4 regions of the Streptomyces sp. NPDC086077 genome follow, and region 2 is predicted to be linked to each of the others. Evidence: riboswitches for the same ligand, from Rfam matches in the RefSeq annotation. Region 2 holds a riboswitch; each other region holds the start of a gene.
What was found. Region 2 has a riboswitch for cyclic di-AMP ahead of AB0O67_RS02670 (C40 family peptidase). Riboswitches for the same ligand answer to the same signal wherever they lie in the genome.

Region 1 (7,337 bases), on a different contig from region 2:
GCGACGCACTATTCGATCTGTAAGCGAAGGAACGGCCGCCGAACCACGTGCAACTGGTCCAAGTCGTCGCGAACCTGCGACTCGACTCGACCCGGTCGGGCACGAGTCCGCTCCCACCCCGGAGCATGCTGGGACTGCGAGCGCCAGAAGCAGTGGCGCCGCACCTACATCGCTGCTGAACGTGCTGCTCAGCCGACCTCTTCTGCGTGAGCGATGCGTGAGCGGCCGGAGCCGCACAGGCCATCACCGAGAAGACCGCGTCACGAGTCACATCAGTCCTGACCAGGTGGTTCCGGACACCGAAGAACCGTCCGGAACCCCCTAGCAAGCTTTGGCCAGGACTTTTAATCCATTGGTTGTGGGTTCGAGTCCCACAGGGCCTACAAGTAAGCCCCCAGCTCACAGGACCCGAGCTGGGGGCTGCCGCGTCTTCGAAGTCCGGCCGGACCCCGGCACCCTGATCCGGCGTCACCCGCACGCCGCCGTTCGCCCCGTCCGTCCGAGCCCGCCGGTCCCGTCCGCGTTCAGCTCACGCCCAGTTTCGCGAGCGGCAGCGTGTGCTGCGTCTGGAGGACCTTGGCGCGCAGGTAGCGGACGTTGTGGGCGGTGGTGAAGATGCCGGTGGGGACGCGGTCGTGGACGGTGATGCCGAGCGCGCGGAGCTGGTCGGCCTTGTCGGGGTTGTTGGACAGCAGGTCCAGGTCCGTAACGGACAGGGCGCTCAGCATCTGGGCCGCCGCCGTGTAGTCGCGGTCGTCCTCCGGGAGGCCGAGCGCGGTGTTCGCCTCGTACGTGTCGAGGCCCTGGTCCTGGAGGGCGTACGCGTCGAGCTTGTTGTAGAGGCCGATGCCACGTCCCTCCTGGCGGAGGTAGAGCAGCACACCGCCGCGGGCCGCGACGCGCTCGACGGCCTCGCGCAGCTGGGGGCCGCAGTCGCAGCGGGCGGAGCCGAAGAGGTCGCCGGTGAGGCACTCGGAGTGCAGGCGCACCAGGGGGCGGGTCCCGGGCTCGCCGAGGACGAGGGCCACGTGTTCCTGGCCGTCGACCAGGCCGTGGAAGGTGACCAGGTCGGCGTCGACGCTGTAGCCGTCGTGGAAGCGCAACGGCACCCGGACGCGGGCGCGCGGCGTGGCGGCCGGGAAGTCGGGCATACGGGTCTCCGGGATCATGTGTTCCAGATTTGAAGCGCCTCTCGAGGGGCGACCTTATCCCGTGCTTTAAAGTTAAAGCAAACAGCCCCGGGCGGTCTCAGGAACACGGTGGCGACCGGCGCCGCCACGGCACGTCGCCCGACGCGCCGCCCGCGTCCTCCCCCTGCAGCGCCTGCGCGACCCCCGTGAAGATCTCCTCCAACTGCCCCACCTGCCGCGGGGTCAGTTGGTCGAACAGAGTCGCGCGAACCGTCTCGACATGTCCCGGCGCCAGCCGTTCCACCGTGGCAAACCCCTCCTCCGTGAGCGCGGCCACGCTCCCCCGTTTGTCCTGGGGGCACTCCTCGCGCCGTACCAGCCCGTCCTTCTCCAGTCGGCCGACGGCGTACGTCAGCCGACTGCGGGTGATCTTCAGCAGCTCCGCGAGATCGGTCATCCGGAGCCGGCGTTCCGGGGCCTCGGAGAGATTGGCGAGGATGGAGTAGTACATGTGCGGCATGCCCGCCTCCTGCTGGAGCTGCCGGTCGAGCGCGTCCTCCAGGAGAAGGGTGGCCCCCAGGTACGCGCGCCAGGCGCGCTGCTCCTCCGGGGTGAGCCAGCGAGTCGTCATGCCGCCAGTGTAGATTTGCTTAAAACTTGAATCAAACCGCCGGGCCGGCAAGCCCCCAGGCCCTCAGGCCACCCGGCCGGTAAACCGCCGGTCCCCGACCCCGAGGTGGAGTGCCCCCCATGCCCTACCCCTACGTCCTCCTGTCCGCCGCCGTCTCCCTCGACGGCTATCTGGACGACAACGGCCCCGACCGCCTCCTCCTGTCCAGCCCCGCCGACTTCGACCGGGTCGACGAGGTGCGCGCCTCCGTCGACGCGATCCTCATCGGCGCCGGCACCATCCGCGCCGACAACCCCCGGCTGCTGGTCAACTCCCCGGCACGACGGGCGGCCCGGACGGCGGCGGGAAAGCCGGAGTACCCCCTCAAGGTCACGGTGAGCGGCACGGGCGACCTGGACCCCGCCGCCCACTTCTGGCACACGGGCGGCGACAAGGTGGTGTACACGACGACGGAGGGTGCCCGGCGCCTCGAGGAGGACCCCGTCGCCGCGGACGTGGTCGCGCTCGGCGACACCCTCGACTGGCGCGCGGTACTGGCGCACCTGCACGACGTACGAGGCGTCCGCCGCCTGATGGTCGAGGGCGGCGGCACCCTCCACACCCAGCTCCTCCTGGAGGGCCTCGCCGACGAGGTCCAGCTGGTCCTCGCCCCCCTCTTCGTCGGCGACCCCGCCGCACCCCGCCTCTTCGGCCCCGGCGGCTACCAGTCCGGACGCCTGCGCCTGGTCGAGACCCGGCGCATCGAGGACGTCGTCCTCATGCGTTACGAGCCCACCGCCCCCGGCGCCGGCACCCTCGCCTCGGCCGCCGACCGCCGCTGGCTGGCCCTGGCCTGCGAGCTGGCGGCGCTGTGCCCGCCGTCGAAGACGGCGTTCAGCGTCGGTGCGGTGGTGGTGGCGCGGGACGGCACCGAACTCGCGCGGGGGCACTCCCGGGAGGGCGGCGACCCGGTCGTCCACGCGGAGGAGGCGGCGCTCGCGAAGATCGACGCGGCCGACCCGCGGCTGCCCGGCGCCACCGTCTACACCAGCCTGGAACCCTGCACGCGCCGCGCCTCCCGGCCCCGGCCCTGCGCGCGGCTGATCCTCGACGCCGGGGTGGGGCGCGTGGTGACGGCCTGGCGGGAGCCGGACACGTTCGTGACCGGCGCGGACGGGAGCGGCATGCTGGCGGGGGCCGGAGTGGAGGTGGTGGTGGTTCCGGACCACGAGGAGGCGGCCAAGGCGCCCAATCGGCACTTGGTGGGATGAAACACCCCCCGGGGACGCCGCGATCACACCTCCGGCCGCTGGTCGACGCGGGCGCCGGGAAACCGTGGCGCGGAGCGTCCCGCGCATGGCGTACACTGGTGTCATACCGACGCGGGGTGGAGCAGCTCGGTAGCTCGCTGGGCTCATAACCCAGAGGTCGCAGGTTCAAATCCTGTCCCCGCTACTGAAGGCCCGGGGCCGGAATCCAGATCTTGGATTCCGGCCCCGAGTCGTTTCCGGGCGTCGCCCGCTCCCGTCATCCGGTCGGCCCGCCCGGCTGGTCCCGCACCTGTCTTCCGGGAACTCTGGGCAGGTGCGGTGACCTGCGTAACGGGAGACGACAGTGCGGCCTGCGGAGGCAGAGGGAGAGTGGCCGTACGCCAGATCCGGCGACCGCGTCGCCGACGCCGCCCTCGGCGGCCGGGACGACTCCTCCACGCTGGCGCGCCCGGTGCCGCCCGTGCCCCCTGTGCCGCCCTCCGAGGGACGACGGATCTCCCTCGCCCGCGCCTTCGTCCGGGCGCTCCCCGTCCTGCTCCTGGTCATCGGCGGCAGCTACGACTACTTCACCCCGCGCGGCTTCACCGGTGCCCCCCTCTTCACCGCCGCCCCGCTGGTCGCCGCCCCGCTCCTGTCCCGCCGCGCCACGGTCCTCACCGGTGTCGTGGCCGTCGCCCTGGTCATCGGGCTGCAGATCCGGTACGGCACCCTGATGCAGGTCGAACCGTTCACCGAACTGCTCACCGTGGCCACGGTCGCCGTCCTCGCCGTGCTGATCAACATGCTGGTCCGGCGCAGCCACGCCCGCCTCGACTCGGCCTGGGAGATCGCCGAGGCCGCCCAGTTCGCGGTGCTGCCGGAGCCGATGCAGCGGATTTGCGGGTTCGAGATCGCCGCGCGCTACGAGGCCGCCCAGGCGGACGCCTTCATCGGCGGCGATCTCTACGCGGTGCAGGACAGCCGGTACGGCGTGCGGCTGGTGGTCGGGGACGTGCGGGGCAAGGGCATGGGGGCGGTCGCGGCGGTCGCGGTGGTCATCGGGGCGTTCCGGGAGGCCGCCGAGCGCGAGACGACGCTGGAGGCGGTCGCACAGCGGCTGGAGCGGGCGCTGGCGCGCGAGGGCACCCGCCGGGAGGGGATCGACGCCTTCGAGGGGTTCACCACCGCCGTACTCGCCGAGATCCCGCACGAGGACGGGGTCGTACGGATCCTCAACCGCGGCCATCCACCGCCGCTGATGCTGTACGCCGACGGCACCGTGAGTCCGCTGCCCGCCCGTGATCCGGCGCTTCCGCTCGGGATGGGCGAGCTGGGCATCTGGCCGGACCGTGCGGAGGTGTCCCGGTTCCCGGGCGGGGCGACGCTGCTGCTGTACACCGACGGCCTGTCGGAGGCCCGCGACGCGCAGGGCGCCTTCTACGATCCCGCGGCCCGGCTGGCCGGCCGGACCTTCTGCAGCCCCGGCGAACTGCTGTGCACGGTGGCCGAGGAGGTACGCCGGCACAGCGGCGGCGGCACCACCGACGACATGGCGCTGCTCGCGGTCCGGCGACCGGCCGACGACTGTCACCGGGTGTGATCGAACGGAAGCCCTCCGCATAACAACTGACATACAGTCAGATGTGGAGATCGCTCTGAACCGCGGTCAACTCGCCCGATTTTCGCCATTCATGGACCTGTACGTCCCGACAGGAAGCGTTAATGATCAAGTGGAACGGCTTGGAAATCAGGCCCCGGTTCTATTAACGTCCGATAACGCAGCGCGGTCGTCCCAGCCGTCACAAGAGGCGGCTCCGTGCGCACGCGCCGAATCCCGCGCGAGGCCCTCACCGGCCGCACAAGGGAACCGGGGAACCATCATCTTGGGGTGAATCGGGCGTATGCCGCCGTAGCAGTACGGCTGGTTTACGCGCGTAGGAGACCTTCCTGCTCCGAACCCGTCAGCTAACCCGGTAGGCGAGAAGGAAGGAAAGGAGCGCGCCCACGTGGCGTCCAACCGGCCTGCCCCACAGGCCCCGTTCGTGCCGGACCAGCGCACCTCCGACAGCACCGACACGTTCGTCTACGGCGCGCAGCGCACCGACGAGGGCCCGTGGGAGGAGTGGAATCCCACCGCGGAGACCATCCGTCCCGTACGCGGCCGGCACCGTGTCAGCAAGCAGCGCGGCGGCGGACTCGCCCGCAGCTCCACCGTTCTCGGCGTCGGTGTCATAGCCGCGGTCGGCGCGGGCGGCATGGCGAGCGCGAACACCGGCAAGCCGCCGGTGTCGATCTCCATGCCCGACCTGCCCAACGTCGGCTCGCTGATAGCCGACGACGACCCCGACTCCCCCGACACCAAGACCGCCAGCGCCCCGCTCAGCAGCCTCGGCACGGCCACCGTGGACACCGCGGAGGGCACCACCGACGCCGGGGAGAGCCTGCGCGCCCGCATCATCGCGCAGGCCGAGCAGCAGCAGGAGCAGGTCGAGAGCAAGGCCGCCGCGCAGGCCGTGGCCGCCGCCGAGAAGGCCGCAGCCGAGGCCGCCGCCAAGGCGGAGAAGGAGGCCAAGGAGAAGGCCGCCGCCGCCAAGGCGAAGGCCGAGGAGGAGGCCCGGCAGAAGGCCGAGGCCGAGCGGCTCGCCGCGCTGGCCAAGCAGTTCACGCTGCCGACCTCCTCGTACACCCTCACCTCCACCTTCGGTCAGGCCGGCGCCCTGTGGTCCTCTGGCTACCACACGGGCCTCGACTTCGCCGCGCCGACCGGCACGCCCCTCAAGGCCGTGCACAGCGGCACCATCACCGAGGCCGGCTGGAACGGCTCGTACGGCTACAAGACCGTGCTGACCCTCGATGACGGCACCGAGATCTGGTACGCCCACCAGTCGTCGATCGGCGTCAGCGTCGGACAGAAGGTCGCCACCGGCGATGTGATCGGCCGCGTGGGCGCGACGGGCAACGTGACCGGCGCCCACCTGCACATGGAGGTGCACACCGGCAGCTCCGGTGGCATCGACCCGCTGGCCTGGCTGCAGAGCAAGGGCCTCAACCCCTGAGAATCCCGACACGGGTTTTTCGCGAACTCCGGTGGTCCTGACGGCAACCCCCCGACGTCAGGACTGCCGGTTTTCGGCTGTCCGGGGCTGTACCGCGCCCCCTTCGCCCTACGTCCGGTACGGGTTGTACGCGGGGTAGGGCGCCGCGTGCCCGTACATCGGCACCCAGCCGTGGACCGGCGGCATCAGCACCGGCGGCGCGGTCGCCCGCGCCGCGTATTCCAGGGCCGGGCGGGCGATCTCCCGGCGGTTCCACAGCTCCTGGAGCAGCTCGCGTTCCCGTACGACGAAGTCCGCACGGGCGCGGCCCATGCGGCCCCGGCGCCGGAGGAAGGCCAGAGACGTGGCGTACGCCTCGTACTGCGCGACCGTACGGGCCGCCGGTTTGCCTAGGTGGTGGCCGGCGTACTCGCGGGCCAGCCGGCGAGCCCGCATCGAGCCGAGGGCGAACGGCTGCGCGGGCGGGAGCCAGCCGGCGACGACGTAGGCCGGGAGCTCCTCGCGGACGGTCCGCAGCTCCCGCTGGCGCGTCCAGATCACCAGCCAGGTCAGCAGCCCGAACGCGGGCACCATGAAGCCGCCGTACACCGCGAAGAAGCCGTAGTCGCCGAAGGTCGCCGAGCCGTTCCAGAAGGCGTGCATGCCCATCGCGAGCAGCAGCCCGGCCGGGGGCAGAAGGACGCGGCGCAGCCGCTGGCGCTCCCCGGCGAGCGCGGCGATGCCGAAGCCGATGCCGGTGAGCACGGTGAACAGGGGGTGCGCGAACGGCGACATGATGACCCGCACGAAGAAGGTCGCGGCGGTCACGGACGCAATCCCGCTGTGGCCGGCCAGCTGGTCGGTGCCGAAGGCGGTGCCGAGGTAGAGGATGTTCTCGGTGAAGGCGAAGCCGGTGGCGGTGACGCCCGCTATGACGACGCCGTCGAGGATTCCGGTGAAGTCGCGGCGCCGGAAGAGGAAGAGCAGCAGGATCGCGGCCGCCTTCGCGGACTCCTCGACGATCGGGGCTATGACCGTGGCGCCCCAGGTGTCCGCGCTGGTCGGGTCGGCGGTCGCGGTCGCTATCCATCTGGTCGCGAAGCTGTTCGCGATGATGGCTATCAGCGCGGCCGCGCAGGCCCCCCACGAGAAGGCGAACAGCAGATTGCGCCAGGGGCCGGGCTCGACCCGGTCCAGCCAGCGGAAGACGGCTATGAGCAGCGGCACGGGCAGGACCGCGAGGCCGAGCCCGACCAGGAAGCCCTGGGTGCCGGTCTGTTCGCGGACCAGGGCGAGGATCACCAGGCCGGAC
Region 2 (7,337 bases):
CATCCCGACGCTCTGGTAGCTCTCCACGATCCGCGCCCAGGCCCCGCGCACCGAGCCGTAGCCCTCGCGCAGCACGGCCGCCAGTTCCTCGTTGCGCAGCGTCTCCGCCCACACCTGGATGACGAGTCGCGGAAAGGCGGGCCGCCCGTCGACCGTCAGGTTCTCCCGGGCGGCGAGCGTCCGGCCGAGGACCGCCGCGACGAGCTCGTCCGGCGGCGCGGGCGGGCTCTGCCGGGCGGCCTCCGCGAAGGCCTGGTGGACCGACCCGAGCACCTCGCCGACGATCGCGGCGATCAGTTCCTCCATGCCGCTGAAGTCGCGGTAGACGGCACCCTGGGGGTCCTCACCGGCGACTGGTGGGCCGAGGCCGCCGCCCTCGGGCTGTCGACGCTGCCGGTGAGCAGCGCGGTCGCCGGGCTCGCCGCGCTCCTGGGCCATGCCGGGATCGGCATCTCCGCGGGCACGCTGATGCTGGTCGGCAACCCGTTCTCCGGGGCGGGGTCGGCGCCGCAGATGCTGCCCGAGCCGGCCGGGGCGATCGGCCAGTGGCTGCCGCCGGGCGCGGGGACGACGCTGCTGCGCTCGGTGTCGTACTTCGACGGCGCGGCGGCGCTCGGCCCGGCGCTGACCCTGATCTGGTGGGCCGCGATCGGGCTCGGCGCGGTGCTGCTGGGCAGCGCTCTGAAGTCCCGCACCGGGGTGGCGAAGCGGTCCGTGGCCGAGCGGGAGCCCGCACCGGCGGGCTGACCCGAGCCGGCCGTGCGCCCCGCTGTGGCGGACGGGGCGCACGGCCTCTTCACGCTGCCCGGCCCGCGGGTGATGGCCGGTCAGCGGGTGCTGTGCGAGCCCGTCGAGGGTCAGTCCGGTGTTCTGGGCATCCGGGGCGTCAAGTCGGCGGGGCTGCGCACCCGGCTCGGCGAGATGCCGCCTGATCCACCGGGTCGTCCCGCACCGCAAGGACGTGCGGGGCCTCTTCGAGCATCTCGACCCGGCGTGCGACGGCGACACGTATCGTGGACTGCGCGCCGCTCAGGCGCTGGTGCGCAGGGCCGTCGAACCGCGCGACGCACTCGCGCCGATGCACCGGCGGGGCGAGAGCGAACTCCCCGCACGCATCCTCGCGCGGGCGCTGCGCGTGCTGGACGGTGAACGCCGCGCGGCGCGTGTCCCCGTTGCACCGCGCTCCGACAGTTGCGGCAAGGGCTGATCCACCCGCCGTCGCCCCGGACCGCCGGGAGTCATGACGGAACGTGCGGGCGGGAGTTGAAACGGACCAAAAGGACTACCGCCGTCCGGATGACCTTCACCTCCTGTCTCGGGGCCCTTGCGGTTGCGCAACGAGGGCTGCTTCGGGGCGGAATGAGTCCTTCCATCGCTGGTCCGGGGTCGCGTGGCGCCCTTGACACCCGTTCGCACAGGAGGCTGTCCACCCGAACGGGTGAGTGGTGAGTAACGCCACAAATCCCCGGTTGCGTTGGGATTTTCGGACTTCCGTGAGTCAAGATCCCTGACTGACGACAAGCCCCCGCCGCCGCGGCGGGGCGGTCCGGGCGGACGCCGAGTCCTGCCGCCGCCCGGATGACCGGTCGACAGGAGTGGATCGGCAGGAGTGGAGGACCCGAGCACGACGGGTCGCCGGAGCGCAATCTCCGAGCGTCCCTTGGGGTGAAGCCGTGGCAACGCGGCCGGGCGACTTCGCCAGCCCGAATCCGACAGGTCATCCTTCACAGGCGGCTGACGAAGGGTTGCGCATGACCGCGCTCAATCGTGTCCCGTCGCTGATGGCCCGCGCTGGTACGGCCTCGGCCCTCACCCTCGCCGCGGTGGGCGGCTCCGTCGTTGCTCCGGGCTTCGCCTCGGAGGCGGCGGCCGCCACGCCGGCGACGAAGGCACTCCAGATCGCCGCCTCGAAGAAGGGCTCCCCGTACAGGTGGGGCGCCACCGGGCCGCGCAGGTTCGACTGCTCCGGGCTGACGTTGTACTCGTTCAAGAAGGCGGGCAAGAAGCTGCCCCGCACGGCCGCCCAGCAGTACAACAAGACCCGCCACGTCGGCGCCAAGAGCCGCAAGGCCGGTGACCTCGTGTTCTTCCACTCGGGGTCGAACGTGTACCACGTGGGGATCTACGCCGGGAAGGGGAAGATCTGGCACGCCCCGAAGACCGGGGACGTGGTGAGGCTCCAGAAGATCTGGACCAAGAGCGTCTGGTACGGCCGGGTGAAGTGACCCCCGGGTGGCGGTGGCGGCGCCCGGAGGGGACGCCGCCACCCCGCCCGTGACACAGCCAGTGGTCGAGACGGTCCAGCAGCAGGGCCACCGCCGGGAACCACACCAGGCCAGGGCCACGATGATCAGCGCCGGCAGCAGAGTGCGCGGCAGTGCCGGGGCGCCTGCCGGGAGAAACTGCGGCAGCAGGCCGAGGAAGGCCTTCGGCGCCTTGGGGTTCAGGGCGTTGGTGACGAACCCCTGGCGCAGCGGGTGCACGGCGGCCGGGGTCGGCTCCCCGCCAGCGGCGCTACGGGGCCGCCGTACGGCCCACGGTGCCCGGAGCCCGAGAAGGAGCACGGGGGCGCGGCCGGCCAGCTGGAGGGCCCGCAACAGCGCGGGCACGGCGAGGACGGCCGCGACGCCGGCCACGGCCGGCGCGGTGTGCCGCAGCAGCCCGCCCGCGATCCCCGGCGCGCACGCCACGCCGGCCCGGCGGGAGATCAACGCGTTGCGTACGACGACGGCGAGGTCCGCGCCCGGCATGGCGACCACGTCCTCGGCGGCGGAGGCTCGCGGCTGCCGCCGGCGGCGCCGGCCGGGCAGCCGCTGATCAGGATGGCGCCGGACCACCCGGCCCGGCAGGAGGTGGAGGCGGCGCTGGCACGCGCCGGGGCGGCACCCTCCGTACTGGTCGCCACACCCGGGTACGCCGTAGTGGGCGCGCTCGTGGGCGCGGGGCTCGGGGTGGCGGTCGTACCGGAGATGGTGGCGCACACGGCGGTCACGCCGCTGGGGATGCGCCCGCTGTCGGGGGGCGAGCCCGCGCCGCATGATCTCGGTCGCCCACCGCACCGTCGGGACGACCCCGACGGCGGACGTCTTCCGCGCCCTTCTCCGCGGCGCCTTCGCCCGGGCCCAGCAGCCCCGCCCGACCTGGCGCCACCCCACGACGGACCCGGCGACACCGGGTCACCGCCCCGCCCGCTCCGGCACGGCGGCTCGCCCCCGGTGGGCTACGGCTCCTGTCGGCCCGCCAGACGGGCCGGGCGCACCGGTACCGTCCAGGGCAGCTCGATGGAGACCGTCTTGCCGCCCTCGCGGGTCGGGCGGACTCTGAGGCGGCCGCCGCACTCGGCGGTGAGCCAGCGGATGATGACCATGCCGCGGCCGTTGTCCTGCTGAACGGCGGCCGGGAGCCGCTTGGGAAAGCGCGGGTGACTGTCGGTCACCCCGATGCGGAGTTGCTCGTCGCGGTCGAGCTGCATCGCGACCGTGAAGGTGGGTGACTGACCGAGGGTGTGCTGGACGGCGTTGGTGGCGAGTTCGGAGATGATGAGCCTGATCGTGTCGGCCACCTCGGTCTCCGGTGGCAGGCCCCAATCCGCCAGGGTGCTGACCACGTAGGTACGGGCGGTGGAGACCGAGGCGGGATCGCTCGGCAGAGTGACGGATGCTTCCAGATGGTCTGCCATGGCGACGTCGTCCCTTTCCCACGGGACCGCAGTCCGGCACGGAGCGGATGGTTCGAGTACGGTCCCGACTGGTGCTTCTTCGCCAGACTGCCACTCAAAGCCCGGTAGCGGTGGCGATCCACCAAGATATGCATATATCTGTCGCTCGAAGCGGTGAACTCTGCGACGGCAGAGCGTATTTGGGCGACTCGGAAGGAGTAAGGAGTAGCCCATGCAGCACGGTCCCGCGGTGCGCCGCCGGAAACTGGGCGCCGAATTGCGCACGCTGCGAGGCCGCGCGGGCCTCACAAGCGGTGAGGCGGCCCGGCTGGTGGGATGGCACCAGTCGAAAGTGAGCCGGATCGAGACCGGCGCCAGCGGCGTGAAACCGGCCGATGTGCGGTTACTCCTGGATGCCTACGGGGTTGACGACGCCCAACTCGGGGATCTTCTACTGGCGTTGGCGGGCTCCGGCGACGGCCACGGCCGTGACCACTGGTGGCACGCCTACAAGGGGGTGTTGCCGCCCACCTATCGGGACTTCATCAGTCTGGAGTCGCAGGCCGGCGCCATGCGCACACTGGAGACCTCCGTCGTCCCGGGTCTGCTCCAGACCGCCGAGTACGCCCGCGCCGTGACCCGCGCCGCGGTCGAGGGCCTGGACGAGAGCCGCCTGGACGCCCTGGTGGAGGTACGTCTGGCCAGGCAGGACGTGCTGCGTTCGCACCCCCCGCTGGTGCTGAGCGCGGTGCTCGACGAGGCGGTGCTGCGCCGGGAGGTCGGTGGCCCGGAGGTGATGGCGCGCCAGCTGGAGCGGCTGATGGAGGCCGCCCGCCTGCCCCAGGTGCGGCTCCAGGTGCTGCCCTTCGCCGCGGGGGCGCACATCGGCATCACCGGCCCTTTCGTTATCTTCTCATTTTCGAGCACTTCTGATCTGGATGTTGTGGTTCTAGACCACTTGACGAGTAGCCTCTACCTCGAAAGGAAAGAAGACGTAGAGGCCTACACCGAGGCCTTCAACGCCCTTCAGTTCCACGCCCTTTCGCCCGAGGAATCGTTGGACTACATCGCCGGGATAGGTGACGGCGCGTAAGGAGGCACCATGACCGCACTGCCTCGGAACGTACCTTCCAGCACGCAACTGCTCGGTGTGCACTGGCTGCGCAGCAGCTACAGCACCGGCGCCAACAACTGCGTCGAGACAGCCCGGCCGGCCCTGGGCCCGTGGGCCGGTCTGCTCGCCGTACGCGACTCCAAGGACCCGGTCGGACCCGCGCTGCTCTTCTCCCCCGAGAGCTGGGCGGGGTTCACGGCTCATCTCTGACAGGTCCTGCCGGCTTTCGCATTCGCCCACCCTGATCGGGCCGGATCACTTCTGATCAGTTCCGAACAGCGCGAGGCACGGCCGTGGTCCGCCGACTCATGGTCGCGTGTCGCCGATGACTCGTACAGCGCGTTCGATCTGGTCCCCGGAGAGGTCCGCGCGGGCCGTCAGCCGGAGCCGGGAGATGCCGTCGGGCACGGAGGGAGGTCGGAAGCAGCCCACGGCGAGCCCCTCGGCCCGGCAGTCGGCCGCCCAGCGCACGGCGCTCTCCGGGGACGGCGCGCGCACGGAGACGACCGCGGCGTCCGGCCGTACCGCCGCCAGGCCCAGGGCCGTCAGCCGGGTGTGCAGTTCGCCCGCCACCGCGCGAGCCCGCGCCGCCCGTTCCGGCTCACCGCGTAGCAGCCGCAGCGCCGCCAGCGCCGCACCCGCGGCGGCGGGAGCCAGACCGGTGTCGAAGATGAACGTCCGGGCCGCGTTCACCAGATGGTCGATCACCCGGGCCGGGCCGAGCACCGCGCCCCCCTGGCTGCCCAGCGACTTCGACAGCGTGACCGTGACGACCACGTCGTCCGCGCCCGCCAGCCCCGCCGCGTAGGGCGCCCCCCGGCCGCCGTCGCCGAGCACCCCGAGGCCGTGCGCGTCGTCCACGACCAGCCCCGCGCCACTGTCCCGGCACACCTGCGCCAGAGCGGTGAGGGGGGCCTGGTCCCCGTCCACCGAGAAGACCGTGTCGGACACGGCGACCGCCGGTCCGTCATGCGTGTGCAGCGCCTTGCGCACCGCCTCCGGGTCGGCGTGCGCGACGACCTGCGTGGCGCCCCGGGCCAGTCGGCAGCCGTCGATGAGCGAGGCGTGGTTGCCCGCGTCGGAGACGATCAGCGAGCCGTGCGGCGCCAGCGCGGTGACCGCGGCGAGGTTGGCGGCGTAACCGGAGGAGAAGACGAGCGCCGCCTCGAAGCCGCAGAAGCCGGCCAGCTCGCGTTCGAGTTCCGTGTGCAGTGCGGTGGTGCCGGTGACCAGGCGGGAGCCGGTCGCCCCGCCGCCCCACGTCCGCGCCGCCCGCGCGGCGCCCTCGACGACCTCGGGATGGCGGGCCAGACCCAGGTAGTCGTTGCTCGCCAGGTCCAGCAGCGGAGAGTCGGCGGGGCGGGGACGCAGGGTCCGTACGAGTCCGGCGCCCCGGCGCAACTCCGCCTGCTCGTCGATCCAGCCGAACGCCATGGGGTCCGTCCTCCGGTGTTTTTGTAGGCAGTGAACAGACACTAGCGGGACCCACCGGGGCTCAGGGTGTGGCAATACCCACACGTCGAACACGCGGGGTTGTGCGAAGTCTCCTCTTGGCCGGAAGCGGTGCGTTAGGACAGGATCACTTTCATGGACCTGCTGAACACGCTGGTGGACAAGGGGCTTCGGCGCGAGACGCCGACCCGCGAGGAAGCACTGGCCGTCCTCGCCACTTCCGACGACGACCTGCTCGATGTGGTGGCCGCGGCCGGCAAGGTGCGCCGCCACTGGTTCGGCCGAAGGGTGAAGCTCAACTACCTGGTCAACCTCAAGTCGGGCCTGTGCCCGGAGGACTGCTCGTACTGCTCCCAACGGCTCGGCTCCAAGGCCGGGATCCTCAAGTACACCTGGCTGAAGCCCGGCGAGGCCTCCGAGGCCGCCGCCGCGGGACTCGCGGGCGGTGCCAAGCGGGTCTGTCTCGTGGCCAGCGGGCGCGGGCCGACCGACCGGGACGTCGACCGGGTCTCCGAGACGATCAGGACGATCAAGGAGCAGAACGAGGGCGTCGAGGTGTGCGCCTGCCTCGGTCTGCTCTCCGACGGCCAGGCGGAGCGGCTGCGCGAGGCCGGCGCCGACGCCTACAACCACAACCTCAACACGTCCGAGGGCACGTACGCGGACATCACGACCACGCACACCTACGCCGACCGTGTCGAGACCGTGCAGAAGGCGCACGCGGCCGGCTTGTCGGCCTGCTCCGGTCTGATCGCGGGCATGGGCGAGTCGGACGAGGACCTGGTCGACGTCGTCTTCTCGCTGCGCGAGCTGGACCCGGACTCGGTGCCGGTCAACTTCCTGATCCCGTTCGAGGGCACGCCGCTCGCCAAGGAGTGGCACCTCACCCCGCAGCGCTGTCTGCGGATCCTCGCGATGGTGCGGTTCGTGTGCCCGGACGTCGAGGTGCGCATCGCGGGTGGCCGCGAGGTCCATCTGCGCACGATGCAGCCTCTCGCCCTGCACCTGGCCAACTCCGTCTTCCTGGGCGACTACCTCACCAGCGAGGGCCAGGCGGGCAAGGCTGACCTGGAGATGATCGCCGACGCCGGGTTCGAGGTGGAGGGCGCCGAT
Region 3 (7,337 bases), on a different contig from region 2:
GAGCATCCCGACCTGCTCTCGCAGAACGTCCGGGTCACCGGCATCGGCCACCTCGCGCTCCCCGTGCACCCCGCCGTCGCGTCCGGCATACGCCAGGCCCTCGACGGGACGTACCACGGCACCTCGGAGGACGCCCAGCCCACCGCCCACGACGGCGGTCTCACCGTGGCCTGACCATCCGCCGCCGGTCTCCGCCCAGTTGCCCGCGCGCCACTCATCGGCTTCGGCCGGCCATGCCCCGGCCACCTGACCACTGCGGGCGAACACAGCCAACTCAGCGCCTCGGCACAGCCATCGACATCGAACAATCTTCGAACACAGCCCCAAAGCCGTGCCCGCGGTCCCCCGAAACACGGCCGAATGCCCGTTTCCTGCGCGCGCGAAACCTGCAGAAGATTGTCGTGCCCGCGTACCGCCGGGTACAGTCGCCGCACTGCTCTGCCAGCCCCTGTTGTCGAGGCGAAAGAGAAGTTGGTGAACGACCGTCACCCGTCGGGGTCCATGACCACCCCGGCCCCGGCTTCCGAAGCCGCCTCGGCGCACTACGCGCCGTACGGCACCCAGGAAGCCCAGTACGGCGACTTCACCACATATGCCGCCTATCCCGCCAACGGATTTGACACCGGTGGCCACCCCGCTCCGAACGCCCCGACCGCCACCACGACCTTCGAGGCCGACCCCCTGTTCGGCGACCTCGCGGGAAGCGGTCACGGCACCGGCGCCCACGACGCCTCCCAGTGGCCCACCGGCGGCCATCACACGGTCACCTACGACCCGTACGCGGCAGAGCACCAGGCCGCCTACGACACCGGCGCCTACGACGCGACCACCTGGGCCGGCGGCGACCACCAACTCCCCCTCATCCCTCCGCAAGCCGGCTCGGTCGACGCCAGCGGTCAGTGGGACGCGAGCGCGTGGCTACAGCCCGAGCAAGGCGGCCCGGCCGACCGGACCCAGCAGTGGCAATGGGGCACGCAGGTCTTCGACACCGGCGCCTACGACGCCACGCAGTGGAACTCCGACGGCGGCCAGGCCAGCACCGGTCAGCCCCCTGAGAACTACGAGCAGCACACCGAGGCCTTCCACCACCAGGCCGAGTCGTTCCCCCGGCAGGCCGGATCGTTCGACCAGCACACCGGCGAATTCGACCAGCACACCGGCGAGTTCACCGAGCAGAACAACGACTTCGACCAGAGCGCCGTGCCCTTCGACCAGCTGGCGACAGCGACGTTCGAGCAGGTCGACCTCGGTGAAGCCGGCCACGGCGATCCCGACAGCTGTGGCGAGACGTCCGCGCCCCCCGTCCTCCTCGACGACCAGGAGGAGGTCACCCCCGTCCCGGGCGGCCGGGCGGCCGGGCGCAGCGGCTCCCGCTCCCGTCGCCGCACGCCCGCCAAGCGGTCCGCGCTGCTGACCGTCGCCGTGCCCTCGGCGTGTGTGATGGGCGTGGCGGGTATCGCCGCCGCCTCCGTAGGCACCTTCACCGGGGACGAGCAGGACGCCACCACGACGACGGCCGCGGACGCCCAGGCGGTGAAACCATCCGCCGCCAACAACCAGCTGGACACCCAGCTCACGAGCCTCACCGCTGAGGCGGACGACTTCGGCGACCGCGTCAGCCGCACGCAGGAGCGCATCGACCTCAAGGCGCAGCAGGCGGCCGAGAAGAAGCGGGCGGCGGAGGAGGCGGCCCGCAAGGAGCGGCTGCGCCCGAAGTTCGCACTGCCGGTCGCGCAGCACGGGCTCAGCGCCTACTACGGCCAGTCCGGCATCAACTGGATGTCCGTGCACACCGGCATCGATTTCCCCGTCGCGTACGGCACGACGGTGATGGCCGCGACGGACGGCACGGTCCGTACGGAGTACAACAGCGCGTACGGCAACATGATGATCGTGACGGCGATGGACGGCACGGAGACGTGGTACTGCCACCTCTCCAGCTACCAGGTCGCCTCCGGTACGACCGTCAAGGCCGGCGACGCGATCGCGTACTCCGGCAACTCCGGCAACTCGACCGGTCCGCACCTGCACTTCGAGGTGCGCCCCGGGGGCGGCGCGGCGATCGACCCGCTGTCCTGGCTGCGCAGCCACGGGATCGACCCCTCGTAACGCGCCCCGCGCGGACGGGCGGGGACTCCGTCACGGAACCCCCGGCCCGGGCCGTACGGCTACAGCTTCTCCACCGGCGCGTACCGCAGCAGCAACCGCTTCGGCTTAGTGTCCCCGAAGTCGATCGTCGCCTCGGCGTTCCCCCCCGTGCCCTTCACCGCGACGACGGTGCCGAGCCCGAACTGGTCGTGCGTGACCCGGTCCCCCACCGCCAGCGCGACCACCGGCTGTTCGGCCGTCCGCCGGGTGGCGAATCCCGACGCACCCGACGCCGAGGAGCGCGAGCGGGACGAGGACAGGGAGGCCGCCACGCCCGAGACCGGGCCCGCGGGGGCCGCCGTGGCACCCGTGCGCTTCCAGTCCAGGTGCGCCCCGGGGATCTCCTCCAGGAAGCGGGACGGCGGGTTGTACTGCGGCTGGCCCCAGGCGCTGCGCATCACCGACCGCGTGAGGTACAGCCGCTCCCGCGCGCGGGTGATGCCGACGTACGCGAGCCGCCGCTCCTCCTCCAGCTCCTTGGTCTGGCCGAGGGCGCGCATGTGCGGGAAGACGCCGTCCTCCATGCCGGTGAGGAAGACGACCGGGAACTCCAGGCCCTTGGCGGTGTGCAGGGTCATCAGCGTGATGACGCCGTCACCGTCCTCCTCGTCGGGGATCTGGTCGGAGTCGGCGACCAGCGCGACCTGCTCCAGGAAGTCGGCCAGGGTCCCCGCCTCGCCCTCCGCGCGCTCCTGCTCGAACTCCAGGGCGACGGCGGCGAGTTCCTGGAGGTTCTCGATCCGGGTCTCGTCCTGGGGGTCGGTGGAGGTCTGCAACTCGGAGAGGTAGCCCGTGCGTTCGAGCACGGCCTCCAGGATCGTCGCCGGGCCGGCGCCGGAGTCCACGATGGTGCGGAGGTCCTCCATCAGCGTGTTGAAGCGCTTGACGGCGTTCGTGGAGCGCGCGGCCATGCCGTACGCCTCGTCGACCCGCTTGAGCGCCTGGGGGAAGCTGATCTTCTCGCGCTGGGAGAGCGCGTCGATCATGGCTTCCGCGCGGTCGCCGATGCCCCGCTTGGGGACGTTGAGGATCCGGCGCAGCGGGACCGAGTCCTCAGGGTTGGCCAGGACGCGCAGGTAGGCCAGGACGTCCCTGACCTCCTTGCGCTCGTAGAAGCGGACGCCGCCGACAACCTTGTAGGGCAGACCGACGCGGATGAAGATCTCTTCGAAAACACGGGACTGGGCGTTCGTACGGTAGAAAACCGCGACGTCGCCCGCCTTCGCGTCGCCGGCGTCCGTGAGTCGGTCTATCTCGTCGGCGACGAACTGCGCCTCGTCGTGCTCGGTGTCGGCGACGTAGCCGGTGATGCGCGCGCCCGCGCCCGCGTTGGTCCACAGGTTCTTGGGGCGGCGGGACTCGTTGCGCTCGATGACGGCGTTGGCGGCGGTGAGGATCGTCTGGGTGGAGCGGTAGTTCTGCTCCAGCAGGATCGTCGTCGCGTTCGGGTAGTCCTCCTCGAACTGGAGGATGTTGCGGATGGTCGCGCCGCGGAAGGCGTAGATCGACTGGTCGGCGTCGCCCACCACGCACAGCTCGGCGGGCGGCAGGTCGTCCTGGCCGGGTGGTACGTCGACGTCCTCAGCGGCACGCTCGCCGGTGCCGACGAGCTCGCGCACGAGGGCGTACTGGGCGTGGTTGGTGTCCTGGTACTCGTCGACCAGGACGTGCCGGAAGCGGCGGCGGTAGTGCTCGGCGACGTCCGGGAAGGCGCGGAGCAGGTTGACCGTCGTCATGATCAGGTCGTCGAAGTCGAGGGCGTTCGCCTCGCGCAAACGTGACTGGTACAGCGCGTACGCCTGGGCGAGGGTCTTCTCGAAGCCGTCGGTGGCCTGGGCGGCGAAGTCCTCCTCGTCGATCAGCTCGTTCTTGAGGTTGCTGATCTTGGCGCTGAAGGACTTGGGCGGGAAGCGCTTGGGGTCGAGGTCCAGGTCGCGGCAGACCAGGGACATCAGGCGCTTGCTGTCGGCGGCGTCGTAGATCGAGAAGGACGAGGTGAAGCCGAGCTTCTTGGACTCCCGGCGCAGGATGCGCACGCAGGCGCTGTGGAAGGTCATCACCCACATCGCGTTCGCCCTGGGGCCGACCAGTTGCTCGACGCGCTCCTTCATCTCGCCCGCGGCCTTGTTGGTGAAGGTGATCGCGAGGATCTGGCCCGGGTGCACCCCGCGCTCGGCGAGGAGGTGGGCGATGCGGTGGGTCAGGACCCGCGTCTTGCCGGAGCCGGCGCCGGCGACGATGAGCAGCGGGGAGCCGGAGTGGACGACGGCGGCGCGCTGGTTGTCGTTCAGCCCCTCCAGGAGCACGGCGGCGTCCAGGGCGGGGCGCGGGGCGCCGTCGCGGTAGTAGGCGTCCCGGTCCGGGGGCACGTCGAACTTCCCGCCGAACAGATCGTCCGGAAGCGCATCCGGAGCGTGATCGTCCTCGGGCGGCGGCGGAGGCTCCTCGTGGGCCCGTGGGGCCTGGAGGTCCGCCAGGAAGCTGTCGTCAAAGAGGCTGCTCATCGCTCTCCGAGTCTAGGGCGCCCCACTGACAACCCGCTCCCGCCCCGAGAACATACCGGCCACGAAAGGCCGGCGATCTTGCGGAGGAGCCCGCGATCACGGCCCGGGAAGGCGGCCGGTGAAGGCGGGGGGCGCCAGCGGACCATCATGCGGGTCCCGGCCCGTTATCGCCCGGCACCGGCGCTGACCAGGCGCTCACCGTCCGAACACGGTCTCACGCGGGGCGTGACCACCGGCCGAAGGTCACGAAAATGTATCGGGCATATCGCCCACCAACCTTCACACGGACCACACGAGTTGGCTACCGTGCCGGACAGGCCGCACGACTCTTACCGGCGAACGTCGCCGGGCCGCGCGGCCTCCGCCGAGTCCGATGCGCCCAAGGCAGCCGGAGCCGGGGACCCACCGAACTTGGGGTGAATCGGCCCAAATCCCTTCCGGGGAGCGGACCGTAGGGCAACCCTTCCGAACCACCCGCCCGAACCCGACAGCTAACCCGGTAGGCGGCAGATGGAAGGAGTCGCCTCCTTTGGCGTCGCACCGCAAGTCGCGCCCCACCGGCGCGCGGGTGGCAGGCATACGCACACCGGCCCTCGCCACCGCTGCCCTGACCTCCGTGGCCCTGCTCTCCCAGACCGCCAACGCCGAGCCCTCGGCCGACGACAAGCCGAGCCTCGAGGAGGTCGAGAAGAAGGTCGGCGATCTCTACCGCCAGGCGGAGTCGGCGACCGAGAAGTACAACGCGGCCAAGGAGAAGACCTCGAAGCAGCGCAAGCGCGTCGACACTCTCCTGGACGACGTTGCCCAGCGCGCACAGAAGCTGAACGAGGCGCGTGAGGAGCTGGGGTCGTACGCCGCCGCCCAGTACCGCTCCGGGGCCTCCGTCCCCGACACCGCCACCTTCCTGCTCGCCGACTCCCCGCAGGACTACTTCGACCAGAACCAGCTGATGGGCCGTCTGACCAGCCGCCAGAAGAGCGCGGTCGACGAGTACTTCACCGAGCAGTCGGCGACGATGAAGAAGCGCCAGGAGGCCACTCGGAGTCTGGAGACGCTCACCGAGTCGCAGAGCGATCTGCAGTCGGGCCAAGGCCACCGTCCAGAAGAAGCTCGCCGACGCGCGGGCACTGCTGTCGGCTCTGACCGCCGAGGAGAAGGCCCGCCTCGCGGCGATCGAGAAGAAGAAGCAGGAGGAGGCCGAGCGCAAGGCCGCCGAGCTCGCCCGGCAGCAGGAGCAGCGGCGTCAGGAGGCGGCGCAGCGCGAGCGGGAGTCCTCGAACGCCGATACCTCGGCAGGCACGGGCGACGAGTCCGGCTCCGGAGACTCCGCGTCGGACTCCGGGTACGGCACCAAGGCGGAGAAGGCGCTCGCCTTCGCCCGCGCCCAGATCGGCAAGCCGTACGTCTGGGGTGCCACCGGCCCCGAGTCCTACGACTGCTCCGGCCTCACCCAGGCCGCCTGGAAGGCCGCCGGCGTCACCCTCCCGCGCACCACCTACGACCAGGTCGACGCCGGGACGACGGTCTCCGTCGCCGCCGCCCGGCCGGGCGACCTGGTCTTCTTCTACGACGACATCACCCACGTCGGCCTGTACATCGGCAACGGCATGATGATCCACGCCCCGAAGCCCGGCGCGTACGTCCGCGAGGAGTCCGTCTACTACGACGGCGAGTCCTCCATCCACAGCGTCGTCCGCCCGGCCTGACAAGGGCGCCGCGAGGCGGCCGGAGAGGCGATCGAAGGGCACGCGCGCGTGCGGCGGTTTCCGTGGCACGCGCGCGTGGGGCGGTGCGTCAGGTCCAGAGCACGGCGATGAAGACGTTCGCCGTGGTCAGTAGCCCCACCAGAGCGAACATGCCCTTGTCCACCTTCTCGTCGTCCCGTTTCACGTAGACGAGGCCGAGGATCACGATCAGCAGCGCCAGTTTCACGCCGATCTTGATGTTGTTGACGGGCTGGTCGTCCGCCTGGTTGAGGCCGACCAGGATCACGCCGGTGACCAGCATGGTCAGTGCGCCGTGCAGCATCGCCGGGACGAATCGCGCGGTGCCCTGGCCCATCGCCTTCATCTGGGTGAGGAAACCACCGAGGAGGGAGGCGATGCCGATGATGTGCAGGCCGACGAAGAGGTGGATGAGTACGTCCATGGGGCCGGAGCCTAATCAGGCAGTTCAGGGCCGCCCGACACCGGGCCGCCCATGGCACACAGGGCGACTGCATATATGCGCCATAGCACCCTCGCGCCTCCTCCCGCCCCGGAATCGCCGCATCGGTCATCGCACTGCGTGAAGGCGACGGCCGCGAATCGCGAGCTCGATCACATACGGTCACCCGCTGTTTCCCTCGCGTCACTTCCGCACAAGACGTCACCGTACCGACACGCCCGGGCTTAGCGTCCTCCACCAGGTGACCGGCTCCCCACCGCCGCCCTGGCCGGGGGCGGCAGCCGGGCACCACCGCCGAGAAGGTCCGGCGGTGCCCCGCATCCCCTGCGCGGGGCGCCGCCGGACGCGTCAGCCGCCCCGGAGCGGTCGTACGTCCACCCGGTGGCCGTACGGACCGGCGGTCGCCCGAGTCGTACGAAAGGACGTGCAGTCCACGTGGCAGCGCACCGCAAGCCCCGACCACGCTCGGCCCACGGCACCAGGGCCCGCACGGCGGCGACGATCGCCCTCGCGGGCGCG
Region 4 (7,337 bases), on a different contig from region 2:
CGCTGCTCGGCGAGCGCTGGCCCGACGTGCCGCGGATCGCGCTGACGGCGACGGCCACGCGGGCCACCCACCAGGAGATCACCCAGCGGCTGAACATGCCGGCGGCCCGGCACTTCGAGGCGAGCTTCGACCGGCCCAACATCCAGTACCGGATCGTGCCGAAGGCGGACCCCAAGAAGCAGCTGCTGAGCTTCCTGCGTGAGGAGCACGCGGGCGACGCGGGCATCGTGTACTGCCTGTCGCGGAAGTCGGTGGAGTCGACGGCCGAGTTCCTCACCAGGAACGGCGTCGAGGCCGTGCCGTACCACGCCGGGCTGGACGCGGGTACGCGCGCCGCGCACCAGTCCCGGTTCCTGCGGGAGGACGGGCTGGTCGTCGTGGCGACGATCGCCTTCGGGATGGGCATCGACAAGCCGGACGTGCGGTTCGTGGCCCACCTGGACCTGCCGAAGTCGGTGGAGGGGTACTACCAGGAGACCGGCCGCGCCGGGCGCGACGGACTGCCGTCCACGGCCTGGATGGCCTACGGCCTCAACGACGTCATCCAGCAGCGCAAGCTGATCCAGTCCGGCGAGGGCGACGAGGCGTTCCGGCGGCGGGCGGCCGCGCACCTGGACGCGATGCTGGCGCTGTGCGAGACGGCACAGTGCCGCCGGGGCCAGCTGCTCGCCTACTTCGGCCAGGACCCGGACGCGGCCGGCTGCGGCAACTGCGACACCTGTCTCACGCCGCCCGAGACCTGGGACGGCACCGTCGCGGCGCAGAAGGTGCTGTCGACGGTGGTGCGGTTGCAGAGGGAGCGGGGGCAGAAGTTCGGCGCGGTGCAGATCGTCGACATCCTGCTGGGCAAGCGCACAGGCAAGGTGATCCAGTTCGACCATGACCAGCTCTCGGTGTTCGGCATCGGTGAGGAGCTGAGCGAGGGCGAATGGCGGGGCGTGGTCAGGCAGTTGCTCGCCCAGGGGCTGCTCGCGGTCGAGGGGGACTACGGCACGCTCGTGCTGACCGACGCCAGCGGCGGGGTGCTGCGGCGGGAGCGGGAGGTGCCGCTGCGCAAGGAGCCGAAGAAACCGGAGAGTTCGCGGGCGGGATCCTCGTCGTCCGGGCGCGGCGAGCGCAAGGCGAAGTCCGCCGTGGCGGAGCTGCCCGAGGAGCTGCTGCCGGCCTTCGAGGCGCTGCGCGCCTGGCGCGCGGAGCAGGCCCGGGAGCAGGGCGTCCCGGCCTACGTCATCTTCCACGACGCCACCCTGCGGGAGATCGCCACCGCGTGGCCCAGGTCGGTGGAGGAGCTCGGCGGCATCAGCGGAGTCGGAGAGAAGAAGCTGGTGACGTACGGGGAGGGCGTGCTGGCGGTGCTGGCGACCCTGGACGGATCGCCCGGACGGGCGCCGGCGTCCGCGGGGGATGGCGCGGCCGACTGGCCCGAGCCGGATGCGGAGCCGGAGCCCGAGCCGGACGACTGGATATAGCCGACTGGATATGGCCGACTTGGTATAGGGACGGGCTGCGGTCTCCCGGGCGCGCGGGCCCTCTCCCCCCCCGGTCCCCGCGTCATCCCGCCCGAGCCGCTCGCCTCGGCGTCGAAGAGGGGCCTGTTGACGGCGCCGACATGGGGCTCGTCGGCGTCGAGCTCGGGTCCGTCGGCGTCGAGGCGGGACGCATTGGTGTCGGGGTGGGATCCATGGACCGGGCCGGGTGACGCTCCCGCGAGGGCGGGAGTGCCGCTACGACAGTGCCGTCAGCCCGGGAGCGAAGGTGATCAGCAGGGGCAGCAGCGGCACCAGAGCCGCCGCGGTCGTCGTCAAGGCCCGGTGTCTGCGGTCGAGCCGGGCGGGCGGCTCCAGGAGGCGGTCCACGCGTTCGCCCAGCAGGCGGTGGCTGGAGGCGCAGGAGAGGACCCCCCGGTGCTGGTTGAGTTCGATCAGGGCCAGCGCGGTGGTCAGGTGGCCGCAGCGGCGGGACGCCGTGTCGTCGGCGGAGAGTTCCACCAGGCGGTGGGTCTGGTCGCAGAAGTGGGTGAAGAGGGGGACGCGCGGGAAGCCGGTGGCGAGCGCGGTGGACAGGTGCAGCAGCCAGTCGTGACGGGCGCGGGCGTGGCCGCGCTCATGGGTGAGGACGGCGTCGAGCTGGTGGTCGGTGAGACGGTGCAGCGCCCCGGTCGTGACGATCAGCTGGGGCGGGCTGCCCGGCATCCACCAGGCGTCGGGATACTCGTCCTCCAGGACGAGCAGCGGCCCCCGGGCGGCGGGCAGACCGGCGGGCAGGTCGGGGGCGCGTTCCCGCAGATGTGCGCGGGCCTGGCCGCGGCGGCGCCGGGCCTCGAACAGCTCGCGCACGAGCATCGCCGTCGTCCACGCGGCACCGCAGGCCAGCAGCAGGGTCAGCGCGGCGGCCCAGGGCGGCGCCGCCGACAGGTCGTAGGCGGCGGCCACGCGCGGCGGGGCGGGCGCGAAGACCTGGTCGCGCACCGTCTGGAAGACCGCCGCCGCGCCCAGGACCAGGGCGGTCAGACAGCACAGCAGGACGGTGGCGACCAGGCACTGCCACACCCACAGCCCGACGACGGGCTCCCGTTCGGGCCAGGCGGCGCGCACCAGCGCACGAGGGGCCGGTACGGCGGCCGCCAGAGCGACGACGCTCAGCAGGAGCAGGCAGACGGTCATGCCACGGGCTCCGGATCCTGGTCGGGAGTGGGGCGGCTTCGGGTCGGTGCGGTGCGGTGCGGTGCGGGCGGCTGACGCGCGCCGTGGACCTCCCGCCCGCGTCACGTGCCGCACGCCTCACAAGCTCAGCCGCACGCACGCACCCGCGTCACGCGCCACACGAGCCCGCGTCGCGCACCGCGCACACCGCCCGCCGCCAGTATGACGGTGACGGGCGGCCGGAGTCAGCGCCGAAGCCGTCGCTGTCGCGGAAACCTCACCCCGCCACGACGCGTCCCGTGACCTCGCCGAGCCCCACGCGCACGCCGCCCGCGCCCGGAGCCCAGGCCGTCATCGTCACGACGTCGCCGTCCTCCAGGAACGTCCGCTTGCCGTCGGGCAGTTCGAGGGCGTCGCGGCCGTTCCAGGTCAGCTCCAGGAGTGAACCGCGTTCGCCCTCGCCCGGTCCGCTCACCGTGCCCGAGCCGTACAGGTCGCCGGTGCGCAGGGAGGCGCCGTTGACGGTCATGTGGGCGAGTTGCTGGGCCGCGGTCCAGTACATGGTGGAGAACGGGGGCTCCGCGACGACATGGCCGTTGAGGGCGACGGAGATGCGCAGGTCGTAGCCGCCGGGCTCCTCCTCGGTGTCGTCCAGGTACGGCAGCAGGGGGTGGGTCCGCCCGGGCGGGGCCACCCTTGCCGCGTCCAGCGCCTCCAGCGGGGTGATCCACGCCGACACCGAGGTGGCGAAGGACTTGCCGAGGAACGGGCCGAGTGGGACGTACTCCCAGGCCTGGATGTCGCGGGCGGACCAGTCGTTGAGCAGGCACAGGCCGAACACGTGATCGCGGAAGCCGGACAGCGGCACGGGCGTGCCCATCGCCGAGGGGACGCCGACCACGAAGCCGACCTCGGCCTCGATGTCCAGGCGGACGGACGAACCGAAGACCGGCGCGGCGTCGGCCGGGGCCTTGCGCTGGCCGGAGGGGCGGACCACGTCGGTGCCGGAGACGACGACCGTGCCGGAGCGGCCGTGGTAACCGATCGGCAGATGCTTCCAGTTGGGCGTGAGGGAGTCCGCCGCGTCGGGGCGGAAGATCTGGCCGACGTTCCGGGCGTGGTTCTCGGAGGCGTAGAAGTCGACGTAGTCCGCGACCTCGAAGGGGAGGTGCAGGTTCACCGAGGACAGGGAGTGCATCAGGGGCGCGAGGGACTCGCGGTGGGACGGCACGGTGACCCAGGCGGTCAGCGCGCGCCGGACGTCAGACCAGGCCGTGCGGCCCGCGGCCAGCAGCGGGTTGAGGGTCGGGCGTGCCAGCAGCTCGGCGTACGGGGAGCCGAGCGCCAGTGCGGCCGCGCCGGCGTCGAGGACGTGGTCGCCGAGGCGGACACCCACCGTCCGTTCGGCGGACCCGGCGGGTGAGAACACGCCGTACGGAAGGTTGTGCGGACCGAAGGGGTCGCCCTCGGGGACATCGAAGGGGGGCATGGGGTGCTGCCTCACTTTCGTACGCGCGGTCCATGCGGTCGTGGATCACGTTACGGCTGCGGCACCCGTCTTGGGCAGTGTCCGATAGGTGCGGAAGCTCCTTGATATCCGGAAAGGTGTATCGCGTCGGCGCATCGGAAACTCGTCCCGCCGATCCGTCACAACGACCGCCCCCGATCCGTCAGTGCGGTGAAAGCAAGCATCACACCGGCCACTGACAACAGGAGGCGGCATCATGCAGGCACGGATGACCAACCCGGCGTACGTCCTCCCGGGCGCGCTGAAGGGTATCGGGACCCTCTTCCAGGCCATCGGGGAGAGCGGGCTCGACCAGGAGGTCGCGGAGCTCGTCGGACTGCGGGTCAGCCAGATCAACGGCTGCGCCGCCTGCGTCCACGGACATGTGAACAATCTGCGCAAAGCGGGCGTGAGTGAGGAGCGCATCGCCTCGGTCGCCGCCTGGCGGCACGCGCCCTTCCACAGCGACGCCGAGCGCGCCGCGCTGACCCTCGCGGAGACGGTGACGCGGCTCGCGGACCGCTCGGAGGAGCCGGTTCCGGACGCGTTGTGGGACGAGATCGCCGACCACTTCGACGAGAAGGAAGTGTCGGCGCTGATCCTGACCGTCGCGCTGACGAACATGTTCAACCGCATCAACGCCACGATCAAGGAGCCGGCAGGCACCACGTGGGGGTGAAAAGCAGACAGTGGGAAGGTAGTTGGGAATGAACGGCGGGGGTGCGGTGTCCGTATTCTCTGATCATGGCCGCACCCACCGCATATGCCGCGCGCACCGAGTACGCGCGCACCGACTACGCCCTCATCGCCACTGACCTGGACGGAACGCTGCTCCGCGGCGACGACACGGTCTCCGACCGTTCGCTCGCCGCGCTCGCGCGGGTCTCGGCGGCCGGTGCCCGGCATCTGGTGGTGACCGGACGGCCGGCGCCGCGAGTGCGACCACTGCTGGAGGTCGTGGGCGGCGGGGGGCTCGCGGTGTGCGGGCAGGGCGCGCAGTTGTACGACGCCGGCGCGGACCGTCTGCTGTGGTCCGTCACGCTGGACCGGGAACTCGCGGAGACCGCGCTCGGAAAGATCGAGGCCGAGGTCGGCCAGGTGTACGCGGCCGTCGACCAGGACGGCGTCGACGGGCTCACCCTCATCGAGCCGGGGTACCTGATGCCGCACCCCACGTTGCCCGCGGTGCGCATCGATCGCCGCGACGACCTCTGGTGCGCGCCGATCAGCAAGGTGCTGCTGCGCCATCCGACGCTGTCCGACGACGAGTTGGCGGCGGTGGCCCGCATGGTGGTCGGCTCGCTCGCGACCGTCACCATGTCCGGTCCCGGGACGGTCGAGCTTCAGCCGTGCGGGGTCACCAAGGCGACGGGGCTGGCGCTGGCGGCACGGCAACTGGGCGTGAGTCCGGAACAGACCATCGCCTTCGGGGACATGCCCAACGACATCCCCATGTTCGACTGGGCCGCGCACGGCGTCGCCATGGCCAACGCCCACCCCGAGCTCAAGGCGGTGGCCGACGAGATCACCCTGTCGAACGAGGACGACGGCATCGCCGTCGTCCTCGAACGGCTGCTGGCCAGGCCTCAGTACGCGCCGAAGACGTTGTCGATCGAGCCGTAGCGGTCGGCCGCGTAGTTGCAGGCGGCGGTGATGTTGGCGACCGGGTCGTACGGGTCGTACGCCGTGCCGGGCACGTGGTAGGCCGCGAAGGTGGGGTCGATGACCTGGAGCAGGCCCTTCGACGGGGTGCCCTTGGCGGCGTTGGAGTCCCAGTTGTTGATGGCGTTCGGGTTGCCGGACGACTCGCGCATGATGTTGCGGTAGATACCGTTGTAGGAGCCCGGGATCCCCTGCTGCGCCATGATGTCGAGCGACTGGCGGATCCAGCCGTCGAGGTTGTTCGGGTACGCCGTGACGGAGCTGACGGCCGTGGGCGTGGCGGCGGACGCGGTGGTCGCGCCGATGAGCGGCAGGGCGAGCAGGGCGGCGCCGGTACCGGCGACGGCGAGCTTGCGAGCGATGCGGGCAGTACTGGTACGGCTCTGCTGACCGTTTGCAGTCATGGGGACTGTCCTCTCCGGTGCCTGCGAGGTGAGCTGTCGGGTTCGGGTTGGGAGGTGCCCGGCCGCCCTCATGCGAGTGCGACTTCACCCCGAGCCGTTCCGGTGTGCCGTGGCGTGCGGCGTCCGGTCCGGCGGCTTACCTGGGTCCCCCGCTCCTGCCGTGCGGTGAGTGAGTCCGTCATGGGTGGCGCGGGCGGCGGCAGGATTCGGCGTTCCGCCCGACTGGCCGGGAACGTATGCGAGAGCACATGTCCGAAACAAGTGGTCGTTTCACATATCGCGGGATTTGATCTTCGAAGCGCCTGTTTGCCGCTCTTGATCCTTTGCGGTTGAAAAGAGTCAACTCGGCCATGTGCCAAGGCGGATCGCCGCGTCCATGTAAGGGACTCGTGAAGGCGTGCGAGTGAGCCAACTCACGCGAGTGCAGAAGAATCGCAAATCGGGCAATAGGCCCAAGTCCTAGTTAACTGGCGGCCCGTGGAATTCGCTTCTCCCAGGTGCGGTGGAAGGTCACCTCGGCACCAGAGGTGCAAATCACCTCATTTGAGGTCAAAAAGTACTCCGCGGTGCAGGCGATCTCCGACCGTGTGCGGATCGTGGTGTCCCAGGCGAGCTCCGGGCGGTGCAGCCGGATCGTCCAGTCCGAGCGGGCGCGGGCGGACAGCGGATCCTCCTCGCCGATGGCGTACGCCTCCAGCGCCTCCTCGGTGACCTCCAGCCCGTCCGGGTACACGCGCGTACCGCCGTGGCGTGGTTGGTCGAGCTCCAGCCGCCACTCGCCCTTGGCGACGTCGCGCACGACCATTCGTCCGGGGCGCGGTTCGTCGAGGGTGGCCGGGTGGGCGACGCCGAGCGGTTCGGACTGCTCCGGCTCCTCGAAGGTGACGGGCGGGACGGCCGCACACGCGCGTACCGGCAGTTCGAGAGCGCTGCCGGACGGGTCCAGGGTGAAGCCGGCCGCGGAGTCCGGCTGGGGCCAGATCCAGGGCCAGTACGCGGAGGCGAGCGAGAGGCGGATGCGGTGGCCGGGTGGGAAGGCGTACCCGATGCCGCTGAGCCCGAAGGTGACGTCCTCGGTGGCCCCAGGGGTCCACGGCACGGTCCGGTCGCGTCCCTCGCGCG

Region 1: another riboswitch for cyclic di-AMP. It lies ahead of AB0O67_RS29150 (M23 family metallopeptidase); the one in region 2 lies ahead of AB0O67_RS02670 (C40 family peptidase).
Region 3: another riboswitch for cyclic di-AMP. It lies ahead of AB0O67_RS04340 (NlpC/P60 family protein); the one in region 2 lies ahead of AB0O67_RS02670 (C40 family peptidase).
Region 4: another riboswitch for cyclic di-AMP. It lies ahead of AB0O67_RS05750 (transglycosylase SLT domain-containing protein); the one in region 2 lies ahead of AB0O67_RS02670 (C40 family peptidase).

What each region holds. Positions count from the first base shown of each region.
Region 1 is NZ_JBFBJT010000133.1:7,429-14,765, reverse strand. It holds gene AB0O67_RS29180 (type ISP restriction/modification enzyme) at 1-23, shown strand, start outside; gene ribA (GTP cyclohydrolase II) at 525-1,151, opposite strand; gene AB0O67_RS29170 (MarR family transcriptional regulator) at 1,249-1,761, opposite strand; gene AB0O67_RS29165 (dihydrofolate reductase family protein) at 1,881-3,011, shown strand; tRNA gene AB0O67_RS29160 (tRNA-Met) at 3,122-3,195, shown strand; gene AB0O67_RS29155 (SpoIIE family protein phosphatase) at 3,355-4,590, shown strand; cyclic di-AMP (ydaO/yuaA leader) riboswitch at 4,806-4,985, shown strand; gene AB0O67_RS29150 (M23 family metallopeptidase) at 4,997-6,046, shown strand; gene AB0O67_RS29145 (PrsW family intramembrane metalloprotease) at 6,155-7,337, opposite strand, start outside.
Region 2 is NZ_JBFBJT010000005.1:53,789-61,125, reverse strand. It holds gene AB0O67_RS02685 (TetR family transcriptional regulator C-terminal domain-containing protein) at 1-306, opposite strand, end outside; partial or broken gene AB0O67_RS02680 (ABC transporter permease) at 334-747, shown strand; gene AB0O67_RS02675 (hypothetical protein) at 929-1,207, shown strand; cyclic di-AMP (ydaO/yuaA leader) riboswitch at 1,546-1,748, shown strand; gene AB0O67_RS02670 (C40 family peptidase) at 1,752-2,225, shown strand; partial or broken gene AB0O67_RS02665 (LysE family transporter) at 2,281-2,750, opposite strand; partial or broken gene AB0O67_RS02660 (LysR substrate-binding domain-containing protein) at 2,649-2,975, shown strand; gene AB0O67_RS02655 (ATP-binding protein) at 3,221-3,679, opposite strand; gene AB0O67_RS02650 (helix-turn-helix transcriptional regulator) at 3,891-4,751, shown strand; gene AB0O67_RS02645 (DUF397 domain-containing protein) at 4,761-4,982, shown strand; gene AB0O67_RS02640 (8-amino-7-oxononanoate synthase) at 5,079-6,206, opposite strand; gene bioB (biotin synthase BioB) at 6,360-7,337, shown strand, end outside.
Region 3 is NZ_JBFBJT010000008.1:76,397-83,733, reverse strand. It holds gene AB0O67_RS04355 (alpha/beta fold hydrolase) at 1-174, shown strand, start outside; gene AB0O67_RS04350 (M23 family metallopeptidase) at 475-2,109, shown strand; gene pcrA (DNA helicase PcrA) at 2,169-4,652, opposite strand; cyclic di-AMP (ydaO/yuaA leader) riboswitch at 5,019-5,174, shown strand; partial or broken gene AB0O67_RS04340 (NlpC/P60 family protein) at 5,182-6,358, shown strand; gene AB0O67_RS04335 (hypothetical protein) at 6,447-6,800, opposite strand; gene AB0O67_RS04330 (NlpC/P60 family protein) at 7,254-7,337, shown strand, end outside.
Region 4 is NZ_JBFBJT010000012.1:12,386-19,722, reverse strand. It holds gene recQ (DNA helicase RecQ) at 1-1,469, shown strand, start outside; gene AB0O67_RS05770 (M56 family metallopeptidase) at 1,725-2,663, opposite strand; gene fahA (fumarylacetoacetase) at 2,920-4,131, opposite strand; gene AB0O67_RS05760 (carboxymuconolactone decarboxylase family protein) at 4,367-4,828, shown strand; gene AB0O67_RS05755 (Cof-type HAD-IIB family hydrolase) at 4,894-5,772, shown strand; gene AB0O67_RS05750 (transglycosylase SLT domain-containing protein) at 5,736-6,215, opposite strand; cyclic di-AMP (ydaO/yuaA leader) riboswitch at 6,219-6,401, opposite strand; gene AB0O67_RS05745 (CocE/NonD family hydrolase) at 6,679-7,337, opposite strand, start outside.